DNA from 3 places in the Mesorhizobium album genome. Region 2 is predicted to be linked to each of the others. Evidence: riboswitches for the same ligand, from Rfam matches in the RefSeq annotation. Region 2 holds a riboswitch; each other region holds the start of a gene.

Region 1 (7,191 bases), on a different contig from region 2:
CGCAGAGGCGAACAAGCTCGCCATCATCGACAGCCCCCTAAAGGCTCGGGCCTTGCTGAAACTTCTGGATTTGACGATTGGATCTCAGGACATCTCGGTCATTCCCAATGATTTGGGGTTGGCCCTCGAGCGCATCAGCGAACTGGACAAGAGCCTGGAGCGCGAGTTCGCATATCAGCGGCTGACCACCGCAGCGCGGCGTTAGAAGAGATCGCGTCCCATAGGATTGCTGTGGAGATAGCTGGTCGGAAGAATGTGGCTTAAGTTCAAGCACGGGTGACGATTCAACGCTGGTGCCCGGTGACATGTTGGCGGCAGTCAACGTCCGAATATTTCGCGGGCCGACTAGTTCTCGCACCGAAGGAACACGGAGATCGACTTAGCCCTGTCCGCCAAATCAGCTGAGGATAGAGGCTTGTCTATACTTCCAGCCTCTGTCCCGACGCCGCTGGATTGCAAAAAGCTGATTAGAACCGAGGCCTTAATTGCAAAATTGACGTTTTGTGGAATGTCGTCGATGGCTCCCGCCACCTTCAAGACATTCAGTTTGGACACCACTACGCCAACCACATTCCCATATTGATCTAGGACCGGCCCACCACTGTTTCCGGGTTGAACAGGTGCCGAAATTTGCATGTACCGAGTATCGTCACCGACGCCCGCCAAAGCTGATACATTTCCGGCAGTGAAGTTACCGGCGCTCGCCAGCAAGCCGTAAAGAGGATAGCCAAATGCGGCGATACCCTCTCCCGTACGAACACCCGATCGTAACGGGGCGTGAGCCGATGCCTTTCCTGCAATCTTGAGCAAGGCAAGATCGTTGGCATTGTCTTTAGCGACCAATTGGGCGTTGGCTTGGGGCGCTGCAAAGGCAGCGGCGCTAAGAGTGGAGCAGTTTCCCACCACATGCGCATTGGTTATGACGTAACCCTCTGAGGATACAAAGAACCCAGTCCCCGTCACCCCAACACTTTGCTCTGGCTGCTTCTGCGCGACACCCGTCCCCGAACTAGACTCGGCCGAGGACGAACTTGCTGATTTTGCGCCGGCCGCTGCGTTTGCTGCGGAAGCGCTAATGGTCGCGATCGCCGCCGCGACTTCGGGATCGTTGGGAACAGCTCGGCTGTACGTGATCAGATCGCTTGCGGCAGACGTCAAATCTCCCATTGCGAGGCGGGCAAAACCCCGCTGTCGCAGGGCGGTCAAGTTGTTGGGTTCTTGGGAAATCACACGGGAAAGGTCTTCTATTGCCTCGCCTGTGCGGCCGGCTTCCACTTTGATCCTGGCCCGTTCAATAATGAACCCCGTATTGCTCGGCTCCAGGGAAACTGCTTGGTCAAAATCGCTTAACGCTGCGCTAAACTGCTTCAGACCTTCGAAAACAAGGCCGCGGCTATGGTAGACAAACGCCTCATGTGGGGCCAATTCCACTGCGTGATTGGCATCCGCGAGAGCTTCTTGATAGAGGCCAAGAGATCGTAGAGCAGTCGTACGATTATCGACATAGCCGGCAACTGTCGGGTCCGCCTGGATGAGGCGTGAGAAATCTTTAACAGCCTCGGAGAATATCCCGAGTTGCGCTAACGCATTTCCCCTTCGAAGAAGAAGACGCTCCGTTGTCCTCCTGTCGGGGCTACCTTTCAGTGCAATTGAGCAATAGTAAACCTTGTCATTCGGTGTCTTGGCACGGATACAGCGTTCTACCGGTGAACTGGAATTTTTTCCATACGATGTGCCAACAAGGCAGGCGTTCAGGATCACACCTGCCGCCACAATCCCGCCAATTCGGGAAGCCCAAGCCATTGCGATGCTCCGCGCACTTTCAAGGTACAAACTATCACGACGAATTTGCCAATGACGAGGGCGACTTAAAGACACCCTGACGACAAGGCGCGCCGCGTCCTCGCGGCTGTCATAAGTGCCGACGACGCTGGCGGCGTCGACCACCTGCCGCTCGGGCCGAGCGGCCGCACGCAGCCATCGAGGATCTCCTGCCTATCCCTGCCGGCATCATCGCGATGCCGTTGTCGGTCACGTTGGCCTTTTCTTAACTGCGGTAGTCGTCCGCCTGCCACCGCCGGCAGGAGCGCGGGGGCCAAAATCATCAACTTGCGCATCAGCGCACCTCCTTCAGCTTCATGCTGACCTCCGCGCCTTGCGACGGCGGCGCAGTTGCTGCTCGTCGAGCTTGGCGCGCTGTCGCATCACGGCCTCTGCATGCATATCAGTGGCTGCGCCGGTGGCGGCCTGATGGTAGCCGAACAGTTGCGCGCAACCCCGGCCGCAGAAGTACGGGCTAGTATATTCGCCGTCCCACACGACGGCGCGCTTGATCCAGTGCTCGATGTCGCTGACCCACTCGACGCTCAGCACCGTCCCCTCAGCCAGCCGCTCGACCTCAGCGATGCTGTCTGGAAAGTCTTGGAAACTCCAAGAGCGGTGATAGCGGGCAGCAGCACGCTGCCCAAAGTGAAGATACCGGAACACCCGGTGGATGGTCCGGCCACAGTTACGGCACAACGGACGGTAATTCATGCTGCCTCGCTCGACCATCACTATCCGGCCACGAGGCATCAAGCCGTTCCCTGCTCGCGTGCCGCCACATCTAAGTGAGAGCCGACTGTCCTGCATCCTGCTTGTCCCGTCACCATGCCCTGAGACCCCTCCAAATCACTATAGATCAAACGGGTCCTTCTTCGGCGCTGGACCGGCAACTCCAGTGAAAGGGTCTTTGGGTTGAGAGTTGCGGTTCGCGCCCACGTAGGCATCAACCGCATTTTGGCATGCTCCCATCTCCCTCAGAGCAGCATTCGAGCCCCGAAGACTAAGGTTAAGAACCTGCCGACCGTTGAAAAAGACACGCAAAAAGTGTTTCCGCATCAGTTGCTCAACGAAGCCCGGCTCATTGGTACCTATGGCAAGAGCTGGCAGTGTGCCAAACCTCGTTCCCAAAGCTGGTGATCGCCAGCCAGCTTCATTGTCGATCTGCAGGATTAGATCGTAGTCTTTCCCTTCTTCAATTGAGGTCCAATTTAAGTTACCTATTGCAATGTACATGGCTGCACTTGAACCCGGTTGCAGGAAGCCAACGCGAAAAATAGTGTAGTCCTCATAAAGCGTTGTTACGAAGCACTGAAATTGGAGGGGCCGATCAACGTATACGCTCCAATTTCCAACGTTCTTCCAGAGAGCCGTTTCTACCTCAGCAGCACGAACTTGTGCTGAGGCGATCATTGCAGCCAAACAAGTCACAAGAAGACGCAACCGCATCGCCTACTCCCGCCTCCCGCCAACCCGGCTCTGCTGCTTGTTCAACCAATTGCAAAGCCCTTCAACGAACCATTTGGTTTGCAGATTTATATCAGCGAGGCTTGTTCCGGTCGTTATCTTCGCATCCGAAAACTTGTCGCGAGGTACATATATTCAGAGAAGGAAAGAGGTCCGGGGTCCCAAAGCCAGGGGGCCCAATTCGTGGCCCCCCGCTCTCCGGGAAACCCTCCGTGTTGGAGGCAATGGCAGTTGCCCTGCCTTCAGCCCCTCTTCCTGGCCATGCCTAGGATGAGCGCGTTGTGCACCGCGATCCGTGCTCCGGTCACCGCCGGATGCACATCGCCCTCGAACCGGACACACCGCATACACAGGCGCGCCTCCGCCTCGTTCGGCACCGTTGTCATCCAGCCGCAATAACGGCACGTGTAAGGCTCGATTGGCTCCTGTGGGCCACCCTTGGCCATCTGCGCGGTGTCGGTAGGCGCGGGGTCATCGTCGATCATGTCCGGCATTCCCTCAAATCCCTTCTGCAAGGCGGATCGGAAGCTTCAGATCGATCAACCGGGCCTGCAGGAGAGAAAGCGTGAGTTTGTCCCTTGCATCGACCCACCGGCTATCATCGTTAGCGACATCGCCATTGCAGAATACCAGATGCGGCTCGGCACTCCCTCGCCGGATCGAAGGCCCAAGATCCAGCTTCTTCAGAAGGTGGTAGGCCTTAGCGCAGGGGCCGGTCTCGAGATCGAAGCGCGTCTCCCAGAAGTATCCATCGACATCGCCGTCATAGTCTTCCGGTTCAATGCCGTGCTCTTCGTAAATAGCTTGGATATGGGCTTCAGTCCGATGCGGGATGCCTTCCGCTTCGAAGAACTCGCGCCACGTCGGCGGCGGCGGGCAGAAAACCCACCGGCCGATGGTCAGCATGAGGCCCTGCTCACCGTTTTCGTACCAGTACATCGTCTCGGCGACCTCAGCCGGTGAAGCGAGAAGCGGTTTGCCCGTTCTGTGGACGAAAGCCTGCGCGTCACCAAGAAACGCCGATGTCAGCAGCCCGCCGGCACCAATCAAAAAACCACGTCGTGAGAGCATAAAAACCTCCAGAGTTGACACGCATCTGGAGGGATTAGCGACCTACTGTTGCCCGTTGAGGGCCACATCGTCGTGCCACCGTTGCCGGTCAAGGCTGGTTGGCGGGGCCGAAGCCCTCTCTGGATGCAGGGCTTGATCTAACAAAACGATTGTACTTCGGCAAGCTTTCTCCTCGTGGTGGAGGCCGGAGGCATCGACGGCAACATCAGCCGCCCCGCTGCGGCGATCTCATACGCTGGCATTTCAGGTGGTCAAAACTCTATCGGCTGGCTGCCGCCAATGGCCGAGATGGGTGGTTTCTTGTCGTACGTCTGGTTGACCGGAACGAGCAACCAGCGCCAGTTCTGGACCTACTCGGATCGCGGCGCCAATGTCGGTTTAGCGCCAATTCGGACATCGGTTTGGGTGCGGGCTGGGTGACTTGGCAGAAGTGCCAAGCGGTTCCCGCAGAGGTCCGGTTGATCGAACCTTTCCGAGTCGCAATCCCGCTGATGCTCAGGCGGCGCCAGTGGGATTTACATATGGCACGTAGCGCCGAACCTGATATTTTAGGCTTCTTCGAAAAATCCGGGTGCACACATGGAGCGCCGGCTCACGGCGATATTCGCAGCCGACGTGGTTGGCTACAGCAGGCTGATGGGCCTCGACGAGGTGGGAACGCTGGCCGCTCTCAAGGCGCACCGCCGCGAGATGGCGGACGGCAGGATCGCCGAGCATCACGGGCGGATCGTCAAGCTCACCGGCGACGGCATGCTGGTCGAGTTCCCGAGCGTCGTAAACGCCGTCGCCTGCGCCGCCGAGATCCAGCGGGCGATGCGCGAGCGCAATGCCGGCGTGCCGGCAGAGAGCCGCATCGAGTTCCGCATCGGCATCCATCTCGGCGACATCATCGTCGAGGACAATGACATTTACGGCGACGGCGTCAACGTTGCCGCGCGCATAGAATCGATAGCCAGGCCGGGCGGCGTCGCGGTGTCCGGCTCCGTCCGCGACAATGTCGGCAACCGGCTGGACCTCGCCTTCGAGGACGCCGGCGAGCAGGTGCTGAAGAACATCGACCGCCCCGTCAGGGTCTATCACGTCGATCTCTTCGCCGGGATCGGGCAGCCGCGATCCTCGACCGTCTCGGTCGAGCTCGAGGCCGAACCCGCCGCTGGGGAAAAGCCGTCGATCGCCGTGCTGCCCTTCAACAACATGAGCGGCGACCCCGAGCAGGAATATTTTGCTGACGGCATCACAGAGGACATCATAACCGATCTGTCCAAGATATCGGGCCTGTTCGTGATCGGCCGCAACAACGTGTTCACCTACAAGGGCAGAGTGGTGAAGCTGCAACAGGTGGCCGCCGAGTTGGGCGTGAGGTACCTGCTTGAGGGCAGCGTCCGCAAGGCTGCGCAACGGGTTCGCGTCACCGGTCAGTTGATCGACGGCAAGAGCGGCGGCCATGTCTGGGCCGACCGTTACGACCGCGACCTGACCGATATCTTCGCCATCCAGGACGAGATCACGCACACGATCGTCGATCAGCTTAAGGTCAGGCTGTTGCCGGAGGAAAAGCAGGCGATCCGGCAGGCGCCGACCGAGAACGTCGAGGCCTATACCTATTACCTGCGCGGACGCGAGTTCGTCCACCGCGGCTCCAAATCCTACTACCTGCTGGCAAAGCGCATGTTCGCCAAGGCGATCGAGCTCGATCCGCTCTATGCGCGCGCCTACGCAGGCATCGCCGACTGCGATTCGTTTTTGTTCCTGCACTATGACGTAAAGGTCTCGCTCGAGGCCATTCTGGCTAACAGCGCCAGGGCCCTCGACATTGACCCCAGTCTTGGCGAAGCGCACGCCTCGCGCGGTCTGGCCCTCTCGGTCGGGGAACGATATCAGGAAGCCGAGGCCGAGTACGAGAAGGCGATCGCCCGCAACCCCAATCTGTTCGAGGCGCATTATTTCTACGCGCGCACATGCCAGGCGCAGGGAAAGTTCGAGAAGGCTGCCGAGCATTTTGCGCGCGCCGCTGAGCTCAACCCCACCGACTATCAGTCGATGCTTCTGCTCGTGCAGATCTATCGATCCCTCGCGTTGCGGGACAAGGAACTGTGGGCTGCCCGCGAGGGACTGGAACGGGCCAAGCGGGTGCTTGAAAAGCACCCCGAGAATCCGCGGCCTGCCTATATGGGCGCCAACGCTCTGGTCGTGCTCGGCGACCGCGAGCGGGCGCGGGAATGGGCGGCGCGCGCGCTTGCCATCGACCCCGACGACATTCTGACGCGCTACAACATCGCCTGCGTCCGCTGCCTGCTGGGCGACTTCGACGAAGCCTTCGCGCTGCTGGAGGACCTTCTGCCGCACGCCAATCACGAGACGAAAGCGTGGGTCAGGTACGATTCTGACTTCGCAACCCTGCACGGCCTGCCGCGCTGGCAGAAGGTGCTGAAGCTGGCGCGATAGCGCACCCGGCTGCCGCCAGGCGGCGCTGTTCTTTCTACGCATTGGGAAGGATGCTCGCCGATCGCTCGGAATAGCGGGCATCGGGCTCGAGGCCCGGCACGTCGGGATAGAGTTCCGGCTGTTCCGCCATCATCGCCGGCGCGTTCTTCGGCCGCGTCGCCCACCAAGAAATAGAGCGTCGAGTTGAGGTGAACTGCTCGGCCAGTCCGATCGCGCCATCGACCTGCTGGAACCCTACTTGCAGAAGGTGGGACGTGACATGATAGCGTGGTTCAAGAACGATTCGGATTTCGATCCCATCGGGACCAGGGCAGCGAAATGACAGCTCGTCACCCGAATCCGGACGTTTGAGGTGACGGGACGGAACGGCAAGAATGGGTCACGACT
Region 2 (11,662 bases):
CGGATAACGTATCTTGCCCTTTTCGAGCAGGCGCTGATAGGCGCCGAGCGTTTCCTCGTAAGGGGTTGCCGGGTCCGGCCAGTGCGAGAGATAGAGGTCGATGACGTCGGTCTGCAGCCGCTTCAGCGACTGATCGACCGCCTTTTCGATATAGGCCGCGGACAGGTCCCGCTTGCCTTGGCCCATGTCGGAGCCGACCTTGGTGATGACGACGACCTTGTCGCGGTTGCCGCGGCTTTTCATCCAGTTGCCGATGATGATTTCGGATTCGCCGCCCTTGTTGCCCGGAGCCCAGCGCGAATAGGCATCTGCGGTATCAACGGCATTGAAGCCGGCCTCGACAAACCGGTCGAGCAGGTCAAAGGACGTCTTCTCGTCGGCGGTCCAGCCAAAGACGTTGCCCCCAAGAACCAGCGGCGCGATGGAAAGGTCGGTGCGACCGAGACGGCGTTTCTGCAAGGCTGATCTCCGTGATGCTGGGATGGGCTCGACGCCCAGGAGGGGATGGATGAATTTGCCGATAAGTTAGGTCTCGCCCTGCCGACGTCAAAGGCATGGTTTTGCTTTTTGATCGGGCCAGGCCGTCACGAAGGCGCGACGTGCCGCCCCACCTGCTCCAGCCAGTGGTCGCGAATGCCGAGCGCTTTCAGATGTTCGAGCGTGCTCAGGACATAGTCCTCGTTCCGCCCCGACTGGCCGACGGCGCCGCGAACGACTGCCGCGGCATGGCTGGCGTCGAGTCCGCCGGCATATTGCTCATGCTCGCGGTCGACGATGTAGGCGACAGCCTCGACCGTTCGGTCTCCTCCCGCCCCGCTTCCGTCGAGCCGGACGTCGAGCATGCGTTCGAGATAGACGTTGGTCACCAGCTCGCGCTCGCGCAGATAGGAAAGCACTTCGTCCCGCAAATCGCCGGGCACGCGGAAGGCAAGGCCGATGCAGGAGCCGCCGCGGTCGAGGCCGAGCACCAGTCCCGGCCGCTCGCGTGTGCCGCGATGCACGAAGGAATAGACGCAAAGCGACCGGCGGTAGCCGTAAAGACGGGCGCGCCGCGTCTCGATATGTGCGAATCCCGGCCGCCAGATCAGCGACCCATAGCCAAAAACCCAAAAATCGCCCATATCGCCAAGCCTGATCGCACTCGAGTGAGACATCGCACCGGTAAGGTGTTTCTTCTGTCCCCGCTGGTTGTGCGCAAAAACAACTGCCCGCTCGCCGCATGAGGGGTTAACGAGAGCCGCAGCATGACGTCAAGTGACGAGCGATCGCGCAAACCTCGCCGCCGGCTGTTCTGGCTGGCGGCATTCATCGTGGTGCTGTTCGCGCTCTACAGCGCCGGCTGGTTCTACCTCGCCGGCCGCCTCAAGACGGAGGCCGACCAGGCGGTGGCCAAGCTCGGCACCAAAGGCATCGCCGCCAGCTGCGCCAACCTCACCGTCAGCGGCTATCCGCTGAGCTTCGCCGTTTCCTGCGACAGCCTCGCCTATCAGGACGACACCAAAAACATCGCCGCCTCCACCGGCAGCCTCAACGCCGTCGCAGGGATCACGCAGCCTTTGTCGCCGGTGGCCGATGTGCGGGGCCCGCTCCGAACCTCTGCGCCGGGAATGCTGCCGCTGTGGATTGACTGGGACAAGCTGCATGCGACGGTCAACCTGTCCTGGCCCTTGCCGCGGCGCGTCTCACTGCAGGCTGAAGGACTGTCCGGCCAGACCGACCCGGCCGATGATTCGGACCCGGCCGAACTGTTCTACGCAGCAAAGGCGGCCGGACAGTTGGAACCGAAAGGCCAGGATGTCACCTATGCCGGCAGCTTCAGCGATCTCGAGATCGACGCCGACGCGATCGGCGGACGCGCGCTTCCTGCGCTGGACGGCAGCGGCGAGGCGACGCTGAAGAACGGTGTCGCGCTGATCGCGGCGCCGCCGAAAAGCCTGCGCGGCCAGTCGGCCGACATCGCAAAGCTCGACTTGTCGTCCGGAATGGCGCGCGTGACCGTGTCCGGACCGGTCTCGGTCGACGCCGACGGCCTGGTCGACGCCAACCTGACGATCAAGCTCAAGGACCCGAAGGCTGTCGCGGCCATACTCGCCGACGCCATCCCCGAGCACAAAAACGAGATCGAGCAGGGTTTTGCCGGCCTGGCGATGCTTGGCAACGAGCCGTCCATGCCGCTCAAGATCGTCAAGGGCAAGGCCTCGCTCGGCTTCATCCCGCTGGGCAAGATCAAGCCGATCGATTGAGGGCTGCGATATTGGAACCCGTCAGGCTGCTCAGCGTCGGCGCATTCACCCTCGACACGATCCTGCGCGTCGAGACGCTTCCCACGCATCAGGGCAAGTTTATCGCCGGCGACGGCATCCAGATCGCCTCTGGCATGGCGACGAGCGCCGCCTGCGCCGCGCATCGCCTGGGCGCCAGCGTATCGCTTTGGGCGAGCGCGGGTGACGACGCGGTCGGCGATCGGCTGATCGCCGAGATCGAGGCGGAAGGCGTCGACTGCACCCTGATCCGCCGCGTCGCCGGTGCGCGTTCGGCGCTGGCCGCTATCCTCGTGGATGCCCATGGCGAGCGCGTCATCGTGCCGTTCTACGACCGACAAGCGCAGGCTGATCCCGAGACCTTGCCACTTGCCGATCTTTCCGCCTTCGACGCGGTGCTGGTCGATGTGCGCTGGCCTGGCGCCGCCGCACTTGCCCTGACGGCCGCGCGTGACGCTGGCCGTCCGGCCATCCTCGACGCCGATACGGCGCCGGTCGAGGTGCTGGAGCGGCTCTTGCCGCTGGCCTCGCATATCGTCGCCTCGGAACCGGCGGCGCGCATCGTCTGCGGCCACGCGCTCGACCCGGAAAGCACCTGTGCCGACCTTGCCTCGCGCACCGACGCCTTCGTCGCGGTGACGGGAGGCGCCGCCGGAACCTGGTGGCATGACCGGGAAGCCGGTCGCGTGCGCCATGTCGAGGCGCCGAAGGTGAAGGCGGTGGACACGCTTGCCGCCGGCGATGTCTTCCACGGCGCCTTTGCCGTCGGCCTTGCCGAAGCGATGCCGCCCGAGCAGGCGCTGCGCTTCGCCAGCGCCGCCGCCGCGCTCAAATGCCTGCGCTTCGGCGGCCGGCTCGGCGCGCCGGATAGGGCCGAGACATTGGCGATGATGGCGGCCCATTGGCCGCCATCGGAACAGATCGAGGAAAAAGCCTAGGGCTTGGCGCCCGGGTGCTCGATCGCCTGTCTTCCGAAATCCGGCACGTCGATGTCCTGGCCGGCCTCGATGATCGAGCGGCGGATGGCGCGCGTGCGGGTGAAGAGATCGAACAGCTTCTCGCCGTCGCCCCAGCGGATCGCCCTCTGCAGCGAGGCCAGATCCTCCGAGAAGCGCGCCAGCATTTCCAGAATCGCGTCCTTGTTGTGCAGGCACACATCCCGCCACATGGTCGGGTCGGACGCGGCCAGTCGGGTGAAGTCGCGGAAGCCGGAGGCCGAATATTTGATGACTTCCGATTTCGTCACCGTCTCGAGGTCGTCGGCGGTGCCGACGATGTTGTAGGCGATGATGTGCGGCAAATGCGACACGATCGCCAAGGTCATGTCATGATGCTGCGGGTCCATCGTGTCGATGTTGGAGCCGCAGCGCCGCCAGAATTCGGAAAGCTTCTCCAGCGCTTCCGGATCGGTTCCGGGCAGCGGCGTGAAGATGCACCAGCGGTTGTCGAAGAGGTCGGCGAAGCCGGCATCCGGCCCGGATTTTTCCGTGCCGGCCAGCGGATGGCCGGGGATGAAGTGCACGCCCTTTGGCACATGCGGCTCAATCTGTGCGATGACCGAGGCCTTGGTCGAGCCGACATCGGTGAGGATGGCGCCTTTCTTCAACGCCGGTGCGATCTCGGCGGCGACCTCGCCGGACGAGCCGACCGGCACCGACACGATGATCAGATCCGCGTCGCGGACAGCTTCCTTCGCGTCAGTCGTATAGGAATCGCCGAGGCCGAGTTCCTCGGCCCGCTTGAGCGTCGATCGGCTGCGGGTCGCGATGGCGATATGGCGGGCAAGGCCCTCGCGGCGGATGACGCGGGCGAGCGACGAGCCGATCAGGCCGATGCCGACCAGCGCTATTCTTTCGAACATCGGTGATGTCATGGTGCTTCAGCTTTTCAGGAAATTCGTCAGCGCTTCGACAACGCCGCGATTGGCCTCCTCGATGCCGATGCTCATGCGCAGCGCGTTGGGGAAGCCGTAGCCGGTGACGCGGCGCAGGATATAGCCGCGCGCGCTGAGATAATCGTCCGCGGCCGCCGCCGAATGCTTTTTGTCGTCGGGGAAATGGATCAGCACGAAATTGCCGACACTGGGCGTCACGCGCAGCCCGAGCAGGGTCAACTGCTCGCTGACCCAGGCAAGCCATTTCTCGTTATGCGCCACGCTGCGCTCGATATGGGCACGGTCGCGGATCGCCGCGATGCCGGCTTCGATCGCGGTCGCATTGACGTTGAAGGGTCCGCGCACCCGGTTGATCGCATCGACGATGTGCGCCGGCCCGTACATCCAGCCGATGCGCGCGCCGCCGAGGCCGAGCTTGGAGAAGGTGCGGGTCATGACCACGTTCTCGGAGCTGCCCGCCAGCTCGACGCCGGCCTCATAATCGTTGCGCCGCACATATTCGGCATAGGCCGCGTCGAGCACCAGAAGCACGTTCTTCGGCAGGCGGGCATGCAGCCGGCGCACCTCCTGGAAAGGCACATAGGTGCCGGTCGGATTGTTGGGGTTGGCAAGGAACACGATCCGGGTCGCCGGCGTCACCGCGGCGAGGATGGCATCGATGTCGGCGCGCTCGTCGGTTTCCTTGACCGCCACCGGCTTGGCGCCGGCGGCCTGGATGTAGATCTTGTAGACCATGAAGGCGTGCTCGGTGAACACGGCCTCGTCTCCGGGCGCCAGATAGGTTTGCGCCAGGAGCCCCAGGATCTCGTCGGAGCCGTTGGAGCAGACGATGTTCGCCGGATTGAGGCCATGCACGTCGGCGATCGCTTCGCGCAGCCGGCGGGCGGAGCCGTCGGGATAGACGTCGAGCCTGGCAGCCACGTCCCGCGCGGCCTCGATCGCCTTCGGCGACGGGCCGAGCGGGTTTTCGTTCGAGGACAGCTTGTAGACCTTCGCAACGCCTGCCGGCGCGGTGCTTTTGCCCGGTACATAGGCCTCGATGTCCATGATGCCAGCGCGTGGCGTTGGACGTGCCTGATCCTGCTTCATATCGCAAATCCGTCGAGAGGGCCTCTGTCCGAGGCCGCTGCGGAAATACAGGCCATGGCCCGGAATGTCGAGTGCCGGTGCTTGCGCCAGGATGCTAACCCCAAGAGGCTGCCCGTTGACGAAGCGCGGCGCTGGCCCTAGAAGAGCAGCCGGACTTCCCGTGGTGATTTGGCCGGTCGGCTTGCAGCCACGTTAAACAATTCGCTAAAGGGCCGTTTGCAACCTGTAACCGGCTTTGCGAAGGCAAGCCGGTTTTTTGTTGTCCGCTGCCGGCCGGGCGCCGCATCGGCGAAATCGATGCTGGATGGGGAATGCAATGGTCGCTCAGCGTGCTGTAAGGACCAACAACGAGGCCGACAATCCGTCGAGCCCGGTGCTGCAGTTCGGCCCCGACAAGCCGTTGAAGCTCGATGCGGGCACGCTGCTGTCGCCCTTCCAGATCGCTTACCAGACCTACGGCACCCTCAACGACGCCCGCTCCAACGCCATCCTCGTCTGCCACGCGCTGACCGGCGACCAGCATGTCGCCAACACCAATCCGGTGACCGGCAAGCCCGGCTGGTGGGAGGTGCTGATCGGTCCCGGCAAGATCATCGACACCAACCGCTTTTTCGTCATCTGCTCCAACGTCGTCGGCGGCTGCCTGGGCTCCACCGGCCCCGCCTCGACCAATCCGGCGACGGGCCGGCCCTACGGGCTCGACCTGCCGATCATTACCATCCGCGATATGGTGCGCGCGCAGCTGATGCTGGTCGATCATTTCGGCATCGAGAAGCTGTTTTGCGTGGTCGGCGGCTCAATGGGCGGCATGCAGGTGCTGGAATGGGCCGCCAGCCATTCGGAGCGCGTCTTTTCCGCGCTGCCGATCGCCACCGGCGCCCGCCATTCCTCGCAGAATATCGCCTTCCACGAAGTCGGCCGGCAGGCCGTCATGGCCGATCCGGACTGGCACGGCGGCAAATATCTCGATTTCGGCAGGCGCCCGGAAAAGGGGCTCGCCGTGGCGCGCATGGCCGCCCACATCACCTATCTGTCCGAGGCGGCGCTGCACCGCAAATTCGGCCGCAACCTGCAGGACCGCGAGGCGCTGACCTTCGGTTTCGATGCCGATTTCCAGATCGAAAGCTACCTGCGCCACCAGGGCATGACTTTCGTCGACCGCTTCGACGCCAATTCCTACCTCTATCTGACCCGCGCGATGGACTATTTCGACATCGCCGTCGACCATGGCGGACGCCTGGCCAACGCCTTCGCCGGCACCAAGACGCGCTTCTGTCTTGTGTCCTTTACGAGCGACTGGCTGTTCCCGACCGAGGAGAGCCGCTCGGTCGTTCATGCGCTCAATGCCGCCGGCGCTTCCGTCTCCTTCGTCGAGATCGAGACCGATCGCGGTCATGATGCCTTTCTGCTCGACGAGCCGGAACTGTTCGCGGCCATCAACGGCTTCATTGCCTCCGCCGCTCGCGCCAGGGGGCTCAGCCTATGAGCCGCTCGCGACCTGTTTGTCTTGGCCGCGTGGCGACGCCATTGGCTGCAAACGCCCTAAGGCCGGAGGTATGCTCATGAGCGTCAACCGCGCCCAGCGCGTCGATCTCGACGTCGTCGCCGATCTCATTCCGCCCAATTCGCGCGTGCTCGACGTCGGCTCGGGCGACGGCGTGCTTCTGGAACTTCTGCAGGAAACCAGGCAGGTCGACGGCCGCGGGATGGAATTGTCGCAGCGCGGCGTCAACGAATGCGTGGCGCGCGGCCTTTCCGTCATCCAGGGCGATGCCGACAAGGACCTCGGGTTCTACCCCGACAAGGGCTTCGATTTCGTCGTGCTGTCGCAGACCCTGCAGGCGACCCGCAATCCGAAGCGCGTGCTCGACGAATTGCTCAGGATCGGCAACCGCGCCATCGTCTCCTTCCCCAATTTCGGCCATTGGCGAGTGCGCTTCTCACTGCTGATCAAGGGCAGGATGCCGGTCACCAAGGACCTGCCCTATTCCTGGTACGACACGCCCAACATCCACTTCTGCACCATCCGCGACTTCGTCAATCTGTGCGAGGAGCTTGGCGCGACGGTCGAGAAGGCCACCGCGCTGGACGCCAATGGCCAGAAGATCGGCCTGTCGATGCCCTGGTGGTTCTGGAACTTCTTCGGCCAGCAGGCGGTGTTTTTGTTGAAGAGGTAACGGCGCTCGAAACGGTTCTCTTGGCTGGCAAGACTGCCGGGGATATCGATGAGGCGCCAAAAATATTTTGCATTGCTGTTTCTGTCATTTGACAGCGAACGATGGCGGTTATACCGACCTGAATTCAGGCAACCTGGTGAAGCAGTGATGGTCGGCGATCTCCCGACTTACTCAGTCGTCATGGAAATGGAAAACGCCAAGTCGATCGACTGGGACGAGATCGGCGTTGGGCTGACCGCCCTGTCCGATGAAATCGCCTCGGTTTCGGCGGCCGGTTTCGCAAGCCCGAAAGTCATTATCTCGCACCCCGGGCACGACGTAGACGCCCAGTCGCTGCGAGACCATATCAATAGAGAAGCACCGCAGCTGAAAGAGGTGGCAGAGCTTTGCTTCGTCGCCTGTCCCGGTGGCCGTTATTACGAGCTCAAGAACAACGGCATCCTGGCGACCGACGCAGACGTCGTGATCTTCATGGACTCCGACACGGTTCCTGAATCGGACTGGCTCTCGATCCTGCTCAGCCCATTTCGGAATCCCGAGACCGTTTGCGTCAATGGCTATACATATCTTTTCTACGACGACTTCTTCTCGCGAACCTTCGCGTTGATCTGGTTCTTCCCGATGGCTCGGGGAGACAAGAAATTTGCCGCGAAACGGGCGATCAACGCCAACAACGTCGCCTTCCGGCGCGAATGGATTGCCGCCAATACCTTCCCGCAAAACAACGGCTTCAAGGTTTCTTGCACGCTGCTTATGCATCGGCTTCGGCGCGAGGGCCACGAAATCGTCCATGTCGACGCGCGCGTCTATCACTATCCCCCGCGGGGCTGGCGGTTCTTCTGTTGGCGCGCGCTGGTGACCGGCCGGGACGCCGACCGGAAATTCGTCGCGCTTCGTGCTCCCAGCCGCGCCCGACGGATCGTCAAATCGTTCAGCCGCTGGTGGACCATGTCGTGGCGCACGACACGACGCGTGATACGGCACGCGCCGCAAACAGGCATGCCGCTCTGGCAGGTTCCGTTTTCGCTGGCGGTCGGCCTGACCTTTTACACTCTGGCATTTTTCGGCCAGTTCAGCCTCGCTGCCGGCCTCTTTCGTGACAAAATCGAAATCTTACCGGACTATGTCGGGCATAGTTAGAATCATCCGGCACTGAACAAGCACTTTGTTCAGTTCTGCTAGCCGAGCACATCCGTAGCCTTGTGCGGATGCTCGACGCCGTCAACGAAGACGATGTCGGATTCGGAGTTATCGGTGCGCAAATTGAGGATCGCCCGATAGGCGGGAGAATTGTACCAGTCGCGCACATGCTGTCTGTCCGGGAATTCGACGACGATCACGTGGCCCGGCCAGCTGTTCTCGACCACCTCGACTTCACCGCCATGGACAATGAAGCGCCCGCCAAACGGCGCCAGCGTGGCGTCGATTCTTTCGAGATATTCGACGATCCAAGGGCCGGGCGTGACGTGGCGCATATGGGCAACGGCGTAAGCGGTCATGGTCTGCTCCTTCAATTGATCGAAGCCGTCGGACCGGCTTCGTTGGGGAGCAGTTTGCAGAACGAAGGTATTTCGGTCGATTACCTTCGAGGTTATCAAAAACGCCGCCGGCGCCTCACGCGGCAAACCATGACGTCGACCGATAAGGGAACGACTCGGGCACGATTGCGGGCGGAAATGGTGTTGCCCTCAAACCGCAATGCCGCGGAAACCGACCGGAATCCGACACTTCCCGCCGCACCTCGGGATGACACCAAGACCGCTTTTTTGTAGCGTCGGAGCCGAAATCAATCAGGGGCGGGTCAAGGGCGGGCATGGAGGGCCACCATCAAACCCATCCGACAGCAGCAGAACCCGGCTGGTAGTGGCGGCCGCGTGTCGAGCGAAGCGGCTCCGCTGATCACCGTGATCACGCCGACTCACAACCGGCGCAGCCAGGTTGTGCGCGCCGTGGAAAGCGTTCTTGCCCAGACACTTACCCGCTTCGAGCACATCGTCGTCGACGACGGCTCGACCGACGGGACGGCCGCGACGCTGGCCGAAATTCATGACTCCAGGCTGATCTATGTCGGCGCGAAATGGCGCGGCGCCAATGCCGCGCGCAACGCGGGCATCGAGCGCGCCCGGGCGCCGATCGTGACCTTCCTTGATTCGGACGATGTCTATCTGCCGGACCGGCTGGAGCGAACGCTGGAGCGCTTCGACAGGAACCCGTCGCTCGAAGTGCTGATCAGCTCCTACGTCTCGGTGAAGGGCAACCGCAGCAGCAAATGCGTCAACCGCGAGGCCTTGCTCGACAAGAGCACGCTGCAGCGCGCCCTGGTCTCGCAGACGATCTTCATCGCCGGCTCGGCGATAACGGCCAGGCACGAGTCGCTGCTGGCGATCGGCGGCTATGACAGCGACATCACGCGCATGCAGGACCGCGAGTTGCTGCTGCGTTTTGCCCACCGCAGCGGCGCCTTGCTGTCGGAGGATATCGACTGGAAGAAGTACAATTCAGAGAATTCGATCTCCGGCCGCCGGGACGGCTACGTCGAGGCCTATGCCAACCTGATCGACAAGCACCCTTACATCGCCGACCGCTATCCCGACGTTCCGCCATACATGATTGCGCGACAGATCATCGCCGATGTCCTGAAGGGCAGGCTGCCGCAGGCATTTTCCGGCTATCTCGCCAACCGATCGTCCAAGGCGCTCGGCTACTCGCCGGGCGAACTGGTGCGCGGCTATGTCGTCGGCCGGCGTTGGCGCCGCGACTGCTATGACGAGTTCCGCGCCAAATATGGGGTCCGGCCGGCCTAAGGGGCGGAATTGCGCGAGACGGGCGTTTCACCGGTCCAGTTCCGGAAAATACGGATCGGAAAACCGTTGCCGCAGGCGCTCGCCAAGCAGGCAATCCGTCGGCGCTTCCGCATCGACGCGGATCGTTGCCGCATCGCCGACGCCGCTCACCTCCTGGACCAGCTTGCGGCGGATCGCGGTCGAGAACTCGGACGCCGCATAGACAGGCAGCACGAACGAGCCGGGACCGCCGGCGACGCAATCGGCATAGTAGCGATCGAGACGGCTGACGCTTGGCGAGGGGTTGATCAGGATCGGCAGGCCGTTGATGACGATGCCCTTGGCTAAAGCTGCGTCCCGGGTCAGGGCCACAGGCAGCCCGGCATTGTTGGGCCCGTCCCCCGATATGTCGATGACCCGGCGCGGCGCCGAAAAGCCGTTTTTCTCCAAAAGCCTTGCGCCGAAGCCGAGAGCGCCTGAAATCGAGGTGCCGCGGAAGCTCCGGAACGGACGGCTCGCGATCTTGTCGGCGAAGGCATTGGCGCTGTCTGCGCCGTCTATGACCTGCCAGGCGATCACGCCGTCGTCGCGCACGACGCCGGCCCATTCGAAATAGGCGAGCGCGATGCGGCCTCTTTGGCCTGCGCGCACCGCGTCGATGAAGTCGCGATGGCGCAGCGCCTCGACATAGCCGGCGCGCTGCAGGGCGAACTCGTCTTCATCCATCGACTGCGAGATGTCGACGGCCAGCACGAGCGCGACATCGACCGGAGCGCCGTCGCCGATCGCAGGCAGCGGCGCTGCTTCGGCGCAGGCAAGGCAAACGAGCAGGCTGAGCAGCTTGAGCATGGCAGGCTCCGACCACGTCGGGATTGTTCCCGGCGATCGCGGCAAAATAAAGCTATTTTCCGGCGCGCGCCGCGGCCGGTGGAGGCTCGATCGCCCCAGCGCGAAGGCGGGCCGGCTTGAGCGCCGTTCCGCCGCTGTCCTTGAGGATGGTGAGCGCGCGCGGGAAGAACTGGGTGTTGTGCAGGCCGCGCCCGATATTGAGGATCGCAGCGCCTGGCAGCCGGGTCTCCAGCATCGCCAGCACGCGCCGCAGCGTGGCTCCGTCGAACGTATCCAGCGCCTCGTCGATGATCACCCATCTTGGTTTCCTGAGGGCGAGCCGGGCAAAAGCGAGCAGCCGCTGCTCGTCGTCGGCCAGTTCATGCTCCCAGCGCGCCGAGCGGTCGAGCTGGGACGACAGTCGCTCCAGGCCGACCTCGCCGAGCACCGCCGAGATCTCGGCGTCGTCGATCTTGGCGCCTTCGGCATGGTTGAGCACGTCGCGCAGCGTGCCGAGCGGGAAATAGGGCGTGCGCGGCACGAAGAATGGCGTTTCCCCGGCCGGCATGCCGATGCGCCCCCCTCCCCATGGCCAGAGGCCGGCAATGGCGCGGAAGAACAGCGTCTTGC
Region 3 (11,662 bases), on a different contig from region 2:
TGCCTCGCCCTTCGAGCAGCCGCTCGGCCAGCGCACGCTTGCCGAAATCTGGTCGCGCCAGGCGCGTTGGGCGCGGCTGCGCCGCGTCACCTTTCCTCTTTTTTTTGCGCCCGAGATCCTGACCGGCGTGGTCGTGCCGCTGATCTTCGCGCTGATCGCGGCAAAAAGCGCCGGCGTCAGCCTCCCCACCACGGCGCTCGGCGTGCTGGCGATCGCCTATGTGCCGGAATGCCTGCTCGCCTGGTCCAAGGGCTGGTACCTGTCGCTGCGCAGCGTCACCGCGATGATCGTGCGCGACGTAATGCTTCCCGTCATCTGGGCGCGCGGCTGGCTCGGCGGCGCGGTCGAATGGCGCGGCAACGCCATGACCATCCCCACCAAGGCAATGACCGAGCTGGAGGAGAGCATCTGAGCGCTCCAAAGGGACGCGAGCGCCCCGTCTGTCGTCAGCGACCGAGCTCGAGCCGCATGACTATATCTTGGTCATAGTTGCCAAAGCCGCGCCCAAATATGTTGACGCCGCCGGGATGCTTCGCCTTAGCGTCGATGCCGATCCTCATCCGGATCGAGCGATGCTCGGTGATGCCGAGGTCGTTCATCGTGACGTCGGAGATTCTGACGCCGTCGATGAAAGATCCCGACTGGCCGATCCGCCAGCTCTTCAACTTGCCATATTGTGAGCCCGCCAGCTTCCACCAGCTGGGCGTATAGACACCGCGCTTGTCGCCATAGTCGCCCGGCGACGTCCAGGTGCCGACCGCAACGTCGTTTACCCAAAGCGTGAGGTCGGAAGGCCAGTCCATATTGGTGCCGGGCACCTCCGACGAGAGCTCCATCGAGAACTCGATCGACTCTATCCGGGCATTGAGCAACTTGGCGTTGTTCGGAAATTTGTACTCGACGCTGCCCATTCCGAACCAGATGAGCGCCGCCTGGACGCGCGCAGGATCGAGGAAGGAATCAGGGACGTCCAGGAGGCCGATCACGCCATCGGTCGAGCAGAGACCGCAAGGCGGACTGACCTCGACGGATGTGAACAGGCCGAGCGGCATCGCGACTTCGATGATCTTCGCGTCGCGTTGAAGTTCCTCTTCCGCCTCGAACCGCACGATGATCTCATCGAAGCGGGCCGAACAGATCTTTTGATGGCCCTTCCTGGCCTTAACGGCCTCAGTCGCGATCAGGCCTGCTTCCTCGAGTGTCTGTACGTTGATGGCGACCGTCGATTGCGGCAGCTCCAGCCGGCGGGTGATGTCGTTGACGTTGAGCGGGCCTTCGCTGCGCAGGAGCTTTAGGATGCGTATGCGGATCGGTGACGCCAGTCCCTTCAAGATCTCGATGTCGTCCTCCGGATCGATGGTGAGGAAGTTGGGTTTCATAGACGACGGCGACCTGAGCGGGAAAGGAGGCAGTGTTTATATCATAATTTCTGATAGTCAAACGGATGGTCAGCCTTTGATGCCGGCCGAGAGCGTTATCGCCTGGGTCACGCGGCGCTGGAAAATCAGATAGGCCAGCGCAACGGGAAGTCCTGCCAGCACGGCGCCGGCCAGCTCGCGCGCATACTGGACACCGAAGGCGGAGTGCACCTGCGTGACGCCGACCGTGATGTTCATCGTCTCTTCGGAACTCTGCGCCAGGAACGGCCAGAGGAAAGCATTCCATGCGCCGATGAAGGTGATGATGGCCAATGCCGTGGTCACCCCCCAGTTCATAGGCAGGTAAATCTTGAACAGAAGCTGGAAATCGTTGGCGCCGTCCATGATCGCCGCCTCACGGAAGTCGCGCGGGATCGAATCGAAGAACTGCTTGTAGACGATGACGACGACCGGAACGATGAGCTGGGGAAGGATGATGCCGAGCCAGGTGTTGAGGGTGCCGAAATTCGACATCAGCACGAAGTGGGTGACTATCAGCGCCTGGATGGGCACCATGAAGCTCGCCATGATCGTCAGATAGAGCAAACGGCGGCCCGGGAAGCGCAATTGCGATATTGCATAACCGCAGGTGGCAGCCGTGAAGATGACGATTATGGTGACCGCTGCGGAGGTTACCAGCGAATTCAGGTACCAAAGTCCGATCTTCGTGTTCAGGAGAACGTAGGTGTAGGCCTCGAGGGTGAAGGTCTCGGGCCACAAGCGGACTCCGGGTTGAACGACCTCGTATTCCGGCTTGAGCGTGGTCACCGCGGCCCAATAGAGCGGAAAGGCCCAGATGATCGCGAATGCGAACGTCGCCAGCGTTAGAAGCAGTCCCGCGATGTCGAAGGCTCGTAGCTTGCGATGCCGGCCTTCGGCGCCGACGGTTGGCAGTTTGATGCGGCTGCTTTCGACACTCATCACTCGGCGCCCCTGGCGCGCAGTACCTGGTATTGCAGTACCGAGAGCGCGGCGATCAGCACGAACAGGGCAGTGGCAATCGTTGCGGCATAACCGCCATGATTACGCTGGAAGGCCTCGCGGTAGATGTACTGCACCAACACCATTGTCGGCTCGGAACGGCCGCCGACCGAAAACAGATAGACCTGATCGAATATCTTGAGCTGCAGGATGAGCTGGATCGTCGCCACGAGCGCCGTGACGGGCCAGATCAGCGGCCAGGTGATCTTCCAGAACAGCTGCCAGCGATTGGCGCCATCCATAGCCGCGGCGTCGTATATTTCCGGAGATATGTTTCTCAACCCTGCTATGAAGAGCAACACATTGAAGCCGTTGGTCCACCAGATCGTGATCAGCCCTACCATGGGAAGGAACCACGGGATCGTGCGGAAGACAGGCACGCGCTCGCCGTAGAAGAACTCGATCGGGTACTGCGCAATCCCGAACTGAAGGTCGAGGATCCAGCGCCACATCAGGAAGACCACCGAGACCGGCAGGATGTAGGGCAGAAAAAAGGCGGCAAGGACGACGCTTTGCGTCCATCCCTTCAGTCGGTCCACCATCAGCGCGATGAGGAGCCCGATCGCCACGTTCGGCACCACCGTGAGCACGACGAAATAGCCGGTGTTCCAGACTGCCGTCTTGAACAGCCTGTCGCCGAAGAGCCGAACATAGTTCTTGAAGTAGACCCAATCTCCCGCGCCGATCAGCGGCGCGTTCGTGAAGGAGAGCTCGAGCATCTTCAGGGTCGGATATATGAAGAGCACCAAGTAGATGAGCAGGAAGGGCGCAATCAGAATGAAAGCGCTGCGGCGTTCGGCGCGTCTGGTGCTTGCTAGCATCGCACCGGGTCTCCTGTTCGATCCAATCCGTCTCCGAAGGCCGTCCGCCGACAACCTGAGCCGTCGGCGGACTCCTCGGGAGGTTTACTCGGTCTGACCGTCCAGATCGTCGCGCATTTGCTCCATCGCGCCCTGCGGATCGAGCTCGCCGTTGATCGCCGGCATCAGGAAGTTTCCTGCCGCATCATAGACCGGCGAGGCTACACCGGCGAGCTTGGAGCTCGGATCGAACACCGCCGTTTTCGCAAGCGTCGAATAGGTGGCGTTCGGTTGCATCTTCTTGAAATCGTCGCTCGAAGTGACCGGTGAAAAGGCGGGGATGTGCCCCGCGGTTGCCCAGAACAGCGAATGCTCGTTCATCCATTTCACGACCTCCAGCACTGCCTTCAACTTCTCCGGCGAGATCTCCTTGCCTTTGCGATTCGGGATCGCGAAGGAGTGCGAGTCGGCCCAGGTTGCCGGCTGGTCGAAGAAAGTCGGAAGCTGGACAGCTCCCCACTCGAAGCCGAGCTTGTTCTGCTTGGCCAGGTCGGTGAAGGTGGGCACTTCCCAGACACCGTTGATGTGCATGGCGGCCTTGCCCGACGTGAAGAGCGCAATCGAGGCCGGATAGTCGGTCGACTTCGGCGCCAGCCCGTCGGCGACCCATTTGGCGACGACGCTCGTGGCCTTGACTGCCTTGTCGAGATTGTCACCTTCCAGAAACTTACCGTTGTCGGAGAGGAACTTGCCGCTCTGCTGACTAAACAGCGAGTAGAAGATGCGCCACTGCGAGTCGCCGGCAGCGCTGTGGATGGAGACGCCATATTCCGAGCCCCCGGCCTTCAGTTTCTCGAGAGCCGCGTGGAAATTGTCGACGCCGTCCAGGCCCTTCGGCAGGCCGTCTTGGCTGAGGAGACCGGCTGCGGCGAGCTTGTCTTTGTTGTAATAGAGAACGACAGAATGGATATCGAAAGGAATGGCGTATTGCTTGCCGTCCACCTGGGCTGCTTTCCAGTTGGCGGGCGCATAGTTGTCGGCTGAGAAGCCGGCGGCCTTCAACTCCTCGGGGGTGATTTCGCGCAGCGTCCCCGTAGCGACGCCGAGCGGCAGACGCGACAGGTGGTAGGTCATGAGATCCGGCCCCTCGCCGACGGCGGCCGAGGTCTGGACCTTCGTGTAGAACGGCACGCCCCATTCAAGCGTCGTCGCCTGGATCTCTATCGAATCCGCGTGTTCCTTGTTGAACTGATCGATCAGCGACTTCATGCGCACGCCGTCGCCGCCGCTCAGGAAATCCCACCAGACGACCGTCTCCTTCGCTTGCGCGCCGGCAGCGAATGCGATCAGTGCCGCCGTGGCCAGCGCCTTCTTCAGAATTCTCCTCATCATGATCCTCCCTTTTGGCAATCTTTCGCTTGCTTCGAGAAGTCGCCGCAGCGCTCGAATTCCTCCAGACGGTTTGGCAGCGGCAACCGATCCTGCGTGCCGTGCCCACTGTTGTTGCATCAAGACCGACAGGGCGGAGTCCGGACGCTCCTCACGCCCGCTACTCCTCGCGGCATGGCACAACAACGTAGATCGAGATTCTGTCTAGTTCCCTGACCTCAACGATACCTTTGGCTTATAGGACGGTCAACCAATCTTATGGTATGTATCATATTCTATGGTACATACCGCTTGCGCTCTCCCAACCGAGGTCTCAGACGCTCACGCGCACCAGATGATAGGACCTCGGCGGCAAGTTCCCTTTGACCCGCCCGTCAATGACCGAAATCCCATCGCCGATGCGGGGAGAGACGTGGTCCGGGTTGGCGACCGTGTTCGTGGCCTTGAGGTCGGGATGGGCAATCAACACGTGCTCGGCTATGCCCTTCGGCGCGAAACCGGCCATATCGATGTCGATAGCCAAAGCCTCGTCCGGATGGCGGTTGACCATGAAGAACGCCACGGTCCCACCGTCCCGGCTCCGCACTGCGGCAACGTCGAGATAGGGAACATCATCCGCCACCCTGGCATCGTAGGTTGGCACGTCCACGGCCACGTTCAAGGCGTCGCCGCGGCCGTAGAGGGAGGCGTAGTAATAGGGATAGTAGATGGTCTGCTTCCAGACCGGCCCGCCGGTTTGCGTCATGATGGGCGCGATCACGTTCACGAGCTGCGCGATGCAGGCGATCCTCACACGGTCCGACCGGCGGATGAATGTATTGAGCGCGCAGCCGACAAGCAGGACGTCCTCGAAATTATAGGCGTCCTCCAATAGACTGGGCGCCTTGGCCCAATTGACCCCGTCGCCGTCGCTGACGCCTTTCTTTCGGGTGTGATACCAGACGTTCCACTCGTCGAAGGAGATGTAGACGTTGTGCTTGGAGCGCTTCTTCGCCTTCACGTAGTCGATCACGCCGCCGATCGTCTGGATGTAGCGGTCGACCGGAACGGACTTGGCGAGGAAGTTCAGGTAGTCATCGTCCCAGTTGTCCCAGTATTGATGCAGCGAGATGTAGTCTACATTCTCGTAGGCGAGCTCGAGGACCTCGGCCTCCCAGGCGGGGTAGGTGGGCATGTTATGGTTGGAGGAGCCGCAGGCGACGAGCTCGAGGGTCGGGTCGAAGACCTTCATGGCGCGACCGACCTCGTTTGCGACGCGACCATATTCATGGGCCGTGCGATGGTTCATTTGCCACGGCCCGTCCATCTCGTTGCCGAGGCACCAGATCCGAACGTTGTGCGGCTCGGCCGAGCCGTTCTTCCTGCGCAGGTCGCTCCAGTAGCTGCCCCCCGGATGGTTGCAGTATTCGAGCATGGCGAGCGCCTCGGTGAATCCCTTCGAGCCGAGATTGACCGCAAGCATGGGCTCGGTCCCGGCCTTGCGGCACCAACGAATGAACTCATCCGTCCCCATCTCGTTGGTCTCGGTCGTCTTCCAGGCGTAGTCGAGCCGTACGGGCCGCTCATTCTTCGGTCCGATTCCATCCAGCCAGTCGTAGTTGGAAACGAAATTGCCGCCGGGGTAGCGAACCAGCGGCGCCTTCAGGCCGCGCACCAGTTCCAGCACATCGTCGCGGAACCCGTCCTCGTCGGCCGTCGCGTGGCCCGGCTCGTAGATGCCGCCATAGACGGCGCGTCCAAGATGCTCCAGAAAGGCGCTGTAGATGCGATCGTCGATCGTCCCGATCTTGAAATCCCGGTGGACCGCTATACGCGCCTTCATGTCCGTCGCCTACCCTCTATATCATTGAAATTGATATGTACCATGGCATTTGAACATTGGCTGCGGCCAGTGTCAATCGCAGCTTAAGGCGACTTTTGGGGTTTGGAGGTGCGTTCGCTCCGAGCTGTCGAAACGCTGCCCGCAGCATCGTGTCAGACCCGGGAAGTTGCCGGTCTGATCGCCACTATCTGGCGGCCCTCAGCGCCTGTTCGACGTCGTTGAGCAGATCGTCTGTATCCTCCAGGCCGACGGAGAGCCTGAGCGTGCCCGGACCGATGCCGAGCTCGGCGCGCGCCTCGTCGCTGAGATTCTTGTGCGTCGTCGTCGCCGGATGGGTGATCAGGCTCTTGGCGTCGCCGAGATTGTTGGAGATCAGCACGATGTCGAGCGCGTTCTGGAAGGCGAAGGCCGCCTGCTTGCCGCCCTTGACGTCGAGGCAGATCAGCGTCGAGCCGCCCGACATCTGTTTCTTGACGATGTCGGCCTGCGGGTGGTCGGCCCGGCCCGGATAGATCACGCGCGCGATTTCCGGCCGGCCAGCCAGGAAATCGGCGATCTTGCCGGCGCTCTCGGTCTGCTGGCGCACACGCAGCGGCAGCGTCTCCAGGCCCTTGAGCAGCGTCCAGGCGTTGAAGGGCGACAGGCTCGGGCCGGTGTGGCGGAAATAGTCGTGCAGGTTCTCGTCGATCCACTTCTTGTCCGACAGGATGACGCCGCCCAGACAACGGCCCTGTCCGTCGATGTGCTTGGTCGCCGAGTAGACGACGACATGGGCGCCGAGCTGCAAGGGCTTCTGCTGCAGCGGGGTGGCAAAGACATTGTCCACGACCACGCGCGCGCCGATCGAATTGGCTAAAGCGGCGACTGCGGCGATGTCGACCACTTCTAGGGTCGGGTTGGTCGGGCTTTCCAGGAAGAACAGCTTAGTGTTCGGCCTGACCGCCTTTTCCCAATTGGCGATGTCGGTGCCGTCGACCAGCGTCGCCTCGATGCCGTAGCGCGGCGCCAGCGTCTCGACCACCCAGCGGCAGGAGCCGAACAGCGCCCGCGCCGCCACGATATGGTCGCCTGCCTTGACGCTGCAGAGCAGCGCCGCGCTGACCGCCGCCATGCCGGAAGCGGTGGCGCGCGCATCTTCCGCGCCTTCCAGCGCGCACATGCGCTTCTCGAACATGTCAACCGTCGGATTGGCATAGCGCGAATAGATGAAGCCCGGCTCCTCTCCCTTGAAGCGGGCTTCCGCCGCCTGGGCCGTCTCATAGACGTAGCCCTGGGTGAGATACATCGCCTCGGCGGTCTCGCCGAAGCCGGAACGCAGCGTCCCGCCATGCACGAGTGCAGTCTGAGGCTTCCAGTTACGCGTCTTGCTCATCGCCCTAGTCCAACCCTAAGAACCGTCCAAACACAAAAAAACCGGCCGCGATGTCGCAACCGGTCCATACGGCCTTGCAGCCCAACGGTCCTTTAGCGACTTGTTTAACGTGGCTGCAAGCCGACCGGCCAAATCACCACGGGATAAAGCCCCTTTAGACCCGCGCCGCGCTTGCGTCAATTGCCGGCTTGATTAAGAGGTTTGTACCAGGCAGGAACCGCAGACCGTTTGCGGTTTTGCGGCAGGAGCTTGCAAAAGAACCACGCGCTTGCCCGGCCTTCGATCGGAGCCAGACCTTGCGGCAGACAGGCATTCTTCCGGATCAGGACATCGCGGCGCTGTTTCAGTCCGGCGCGCTGAAAACGCCGCGCGCGCTCGACACCAACCAGATCCAGCCGGCCAGCCTCGACCTCAGGCTGGGCGACACAGCCTTCCGCGTGCGCGCCTCCTTCCTGCCCGGTCCCGATCACCTGGTGGCCGACAAGCTCGACCGGCTGAAGCTGCATGAGTTCAGCCTCGCCGAGGGCGCCGTTCTGGAGACGGGCTGCGTCTACATCGTGCCGCTGCTCGAAAGCCTGGCGCTGCCGGCGCAAGTGTCCGCTTCGGCCAATCCGAAGAGCTCGACCGGGCGGCTGGACATTTTCACCCGCGTCATGACTGACCGCGGCCATGAGTTCGACAAGATAGCCGCCGGTTATCACGGCCCGCTCTATCTCGAGGTCAGCCCGCGCACCTTCCCGATCGTCGTGCGCGCCGGCTCGCGCCTGTCGCAGATCCGCTTCCGCATCGGCAATGCGGTGCTGTCAGAGAACGAATTGCGCGACCTCCACCGCGCCGAGATGCTGGTCGCTACCGAGCCGCCCAACATTTCCGGCGGCGGCATCGCGCTCTCCATCGATCTCGACGGCGACAAGGACGGCCTTGTCGGCTATCGCGGCAAGCACCACACCGGCCTTGTCGATGTCGACAAGCGCGCCGCCCAGGATGTCGTCGACTTCTGGGAGCCGCTCTACAAGAGCGGCGCCGGCGAGCTGGTGCTTGATCCGGACGAGTTCTACATCCTGGTCAGCCGTGAGGCGGTGCATGTGCCGCCGCTTTATGCCGCCGAGATGACGCCCTTCGATCCGCTGGTCGGCGAGTTCCGCGTCCACTATGCCGGCTTCTTCGATCCGGGGTTCGGCCATTCCGCCACCGGCGGCAGCGGCAGCCGCGCGGTGCTTGAAGTGCGCAGCCATGAGGTGCCGTTCATCCTCGACCACGGCCAGATCGTCGGACGCCTCGTCTACGAGCATATGCTGAAGCGGCCGCAGGCGCTCTACGGCACCGATCTCGGCTCGAACTACCAGGCGCAGGGGCTGAAGCTCTCCAAGCATTTCAGAGCAGCGCGCTGATTTTTCCGTCGGCGATCCGGGATAGAGCCTCGTCAGCCGCCAAATATGCGCTGCTTCGCGGTGCCGAGACACGCGTTGAAATAGCCGATGAACAGCAGTTCGCGGCCTGCCAATCGCTTCTTGCCCCAAGAAGCAACCGGCTTTTCCGCATCGAGCGAGGTCTTTGATTCCTTCAAGGGGAACAATAGTTTGCCCACGCAAAGAAGGACGTGCGCTCGGGCAGAGTCGATGCCACAGGATTTGGCTCGCTCACTCAGCTTGTCTGCGCGAAGCTCCGACGTCCGCCGGTCGGCTCCGCTCATCAGAAAGGCAGCCTGTTCGCCTGAATATCCTGCTGCCAGGAGCCGGTTTGCCAGCAGCTCGCGGGCTTCCCGAAAGGATTTGGCGCTGCATTGCGTCGCGGCATGGACCACCGACGCCGAGAGTGCGAGCGAGAGCGCAAGTCCCACAGACACAACAAAGGACCGCAGGTAGCTCATTGCCCGAGCCCGCCGTCCGAAGTTTGTGCCTTTCTCCTTGTTCACAGCGCCTTGACCGCCACCTTCACCGGCTTTTCGATCTCGAGCGGGTTGCGCAGCGGCAGCCCAAAGTCCTTGGCTTCGATCTCGAACACGTCGCCCGCTTCCGTCCTGACGCCGTCCGCGAAGGACAGCGTCGCGGTGCCGAACATGTGCACATGCACGTCGCCCGGTTGGCGGAAGGCCGAATATTTGAAATGGTGATGCTCGAGATTGGCGATGGTGTGCGACATGTTCGCCTCGCCCGACAGGAATGGCTTTTCCCACAGCACCTTGCCGCCGCGCCAGATGCGCGATGAGCCCCTGATGTCGGCGGGGAGCTCCCCGATCAGGATCTCCGGCCCGAACGAGGCATTGCGCAGCTTGGAATGCGCGAGGAACAGGTAGTTCACCCGCTCCGTCACGTGATCGGAAAACTCGTTGGAGAGCGTGAAGCCGACGCGAAATGGCGCGCCGTCGTCGCCAATGACATAGATGCCGGCGATCTCCGGCTCCTCGCCTGCGTCCTGCGCGAAGGCGGGCGACATCAGCGCAGCACCCGGGGCCACCGCCATGGTGCCGTTGCCCTTGTAGAACCATTCCGGCTGCACGCCGATCTGGCCCTTCGGCGGCTTGCCGCCTTCCAGTCCCATACGGAACATCTTCATGGAATCGGTGAGCTGCTCTTCGCCGTCGCTGAGCTTCTTGTGCATGGAATCGCGCGTCGCGGCGGAGCCGAGATGCGTAAGGCCGGTGCCGGTGAGGTGGAGATGCGCCGGATCGGGATGGTTGATCGGCGAGACCAAGCGTCCCTTCTTGTAGGCGGCGTCGAGATCGACCGTCTCGCCATAGCCCTTGCGCTCGATCAGCGCTTCCAGGCCGGTGCCGGTGCGCGCCGCCTCCATCGCCAGCGAATAGACGCTGCGCGCGCCGTTGATGATCCGGGTCTTGCCGCCGCTGCGGGCAACGACGCGGATCGTCTCGGCGTCGTCGAGGATCTGGGAAATCAGCATGGTGAACCCTCTCTTTTGCCTTGGCCCGGCTGCCGATGGACAAACCCTGACCGGCGCGGCCCGGAACCGATCCGCGCCACAGTTGAAAATCTTCCTCCGGATTGCGCTCGCGAGCCCGGTCCTTCAGGGGACTTCTTGGCGTCGGCGGGTTGTTGCCGGCAGCTTCGCGATCTGGACCCGTATGCCTCCTGCTTTCCTCGTCTGCGGCGGTTAAGCCTTGTTCTTGTTGTAGACGTCGAAGATCACGGCGCCGAGCAGCACCAGGCCTTTGACCACCTGCTGCCAGTCGACATTGACGCCCATGATCGACATGCCGTTGTTCATCACTCCCATGATGAAGCCGCCGACCACGGCGCCGATCACCTGTCCGACGCCACCCATCGCCGAGGCACCGCCGATGAAGACTGCCGCGATCACGTCGAGCTCGCTGCCGAGACCGGCGGCCGGCACGGCCTGGCCGAGGCGCGCGGCGATGATCAGGCCGCCGAGCGCCGACAGCACGCCCATGTTGATGAAGACCAGCAGCGTCAGCCTTTCGGTGTTGATGCCCGAAAGCTGTGCCGCCTTGGCGTTGCCGCCCATGGCATAGATGCGGCGGCCGATGGTCATGCGTTTGGTGACAAAGACAAACAGCGAGATCAGCACGCCCATGACCAGAAGCACGACCGGCAGGCCCTTGTAGCTCGCGAACTGGAAGACCAAGAACAGCGCCAGCGCGCTGCCCACAACCGTCTTGACGACGAACAGCGGGAAAGGCTCGGCCTCATAGCCGTGCCGCTCGCGCTTGCGCCGGGCTCTCAGCCCGAAATAGGCATAGGCGAGCACCGCGACCACGCCCAGCACCACCGTCGTCATATGCAGCGTAAGCCCGCTGCCGACGATGGTCTTGCCGGCGGCGTTCACCGTCGGCGGGATCAGCGTCAATGGGCCGATCACATCCGGGATGAAGCCGGAGCTCAGCGCCTTGAAGCTGTCCGGA

Evidence for each region. A riboswitch is a leader RNA that binds a small molecule or an ion and turns the genes downstream of it on or off. The one in region 2 is predicted to bind S-adenosylmethionine.
Region 1: it holds a riboswitch for S-adenosylmethionine, as region 2 does, so the genes downstream of both, RFN28_RS32630 (hypothetical protein) here and metX (homoserine O-acetyltransferase MetX) in region 2, are expected to answer to the same signal.
Region 3: it holds a riboswitch for S-adenosylmethionine, as region 2 does, so the genes downstream of both, RFN28_RS00055 (O-succinylhomoserine sulfhydrylase) here and metX (homoserine O-acetyltransferase MetX) in region 2, are expected to answer to the same signal.

Annotation. Positions count from the first base shown of each region.
Region 1 covers NZ_JAVIIW010000070.1:9,350-16,540, reverse strand. The annotation lists gene RFN28_RS32655 (hypothetical protein) at 1-205, shown strand, start outside; gene RFN28_RS32650 (trypsin-like peptidase domain-containing protein) at 346-1,947, opposite strand; gene RFN28_RS32645 (hypothetical protein) at 2,137-2,535, opposite strand; gene RFN28_RS32640 (hypothetical protein) at 2,674-3,270, opposite strand; gene RFN28_RS32635 (hypothetical protein) at 3,531-3,773, opposite strand; gene RFN28_RS32630 (hypothetical protein) at 3,787-4,359, opposite strand; SAM-I-IV-variant riboswitch at 4,394-4,491, opposite strand; gene RFN28_RS32625 (tetratricopeptide repeat protein) at 4,939-6,804, shown strand.
Region 2 covers NZ_JAVIIW010000010.1:100,512-112,173, forward strand. The annotation lists gene RFN28_RS11090 (aldo/keto reductase) at 1-459, opposite strand, end outside; gene RFN28_RS11095 (gamma-glutamylcyclotransferase) at 585-1,121, opposite strand; gene RFN28_RS11100 (DUF2125 domain-containing protein) at 1,245-2,243, shown strand; gene RFN28_RS11105 (sugar kinase) at 2,252-3,199, shown strand; gene RFN28_RS11110 (prephenate/arogenate dehydrogenase family protein) at 3,196-4,134, opposite strand; gene hisC (histidinol-phosphate transaminase) at 4,141-5,253, opposite strand; SAM riboswitch at 5,395-5,472, shown strand; gene metX (homoserine O-acetyltransferase MetX) at 5,561-6,730, shown strand; gene metW (methionine biosynthesis protein MetW) at 6,807-7,421, shown strand; gene RFN28_RS11130 (glycosyltransferase family 2 protein) at 7,569-8,561, shown strand; gene RFN28_RS11135 (DUF1330 domain-containing protein) at 8,600-8,920, opposite strand; gene RFN28_RS11140 (glycosyltransferase family 2 protein) at 9,296-10,225, shown strand; gene RFN28_RS11145 (DUF1194 domain-containing protein) at 10,253-11,053, opposite strand; gene RFN28_RS11150 (ABC transporter ATP-binding protein/permease) at 11,106-11,662, opposite strand, start outside.
Region 3 covers NZ_JAVIIW010000001.1:6,451-18,112, reverse strand. The annotation lists gene RFN28_RS00085 (ceramide glucosyltransferase) at 1-412, shown strand, start outside; gene RFN28_RS00080 (ArsR/SmtB family transcription factor) at 447-1,379, opposite strand; gene RFN28_RS00075 (carbohydrate ABC transporter permease) at 1,449-2,339, opposite strand; gene RFN28_RS00070 (carbohydrate ABC transporter permease) at 2,339-3,220, opposite strand; gene RFN28_RS00065 (extracellular solute-binding protein) at 3,305-4,588, opposite strand; gene arfA (arabinosylfuranosidase ArfA) at 4,902-6,410, opposite strand; gene RFN28_RS00055 (O-succinylhomoserine sulfhydrylase) at 6,595-7,782, opposite strand; SAM riboswitch at 7,855-7,932, opposite strand; gene RFN28_RS00050 (2'-deoxycytidine 5'-triphosphate deaminase) at 8,079-9,173, shown strand; gene RFN28_RS00045 (hypothetical protein) at 9,206-9,652, opposite strand; gene araD1 (AraD1 family protein) at 9,694-10,683, opposite strand; gene mmsB (multiple monosaccharide ABC transporter permease) at 10,894-11,662, opposite strand, start outside.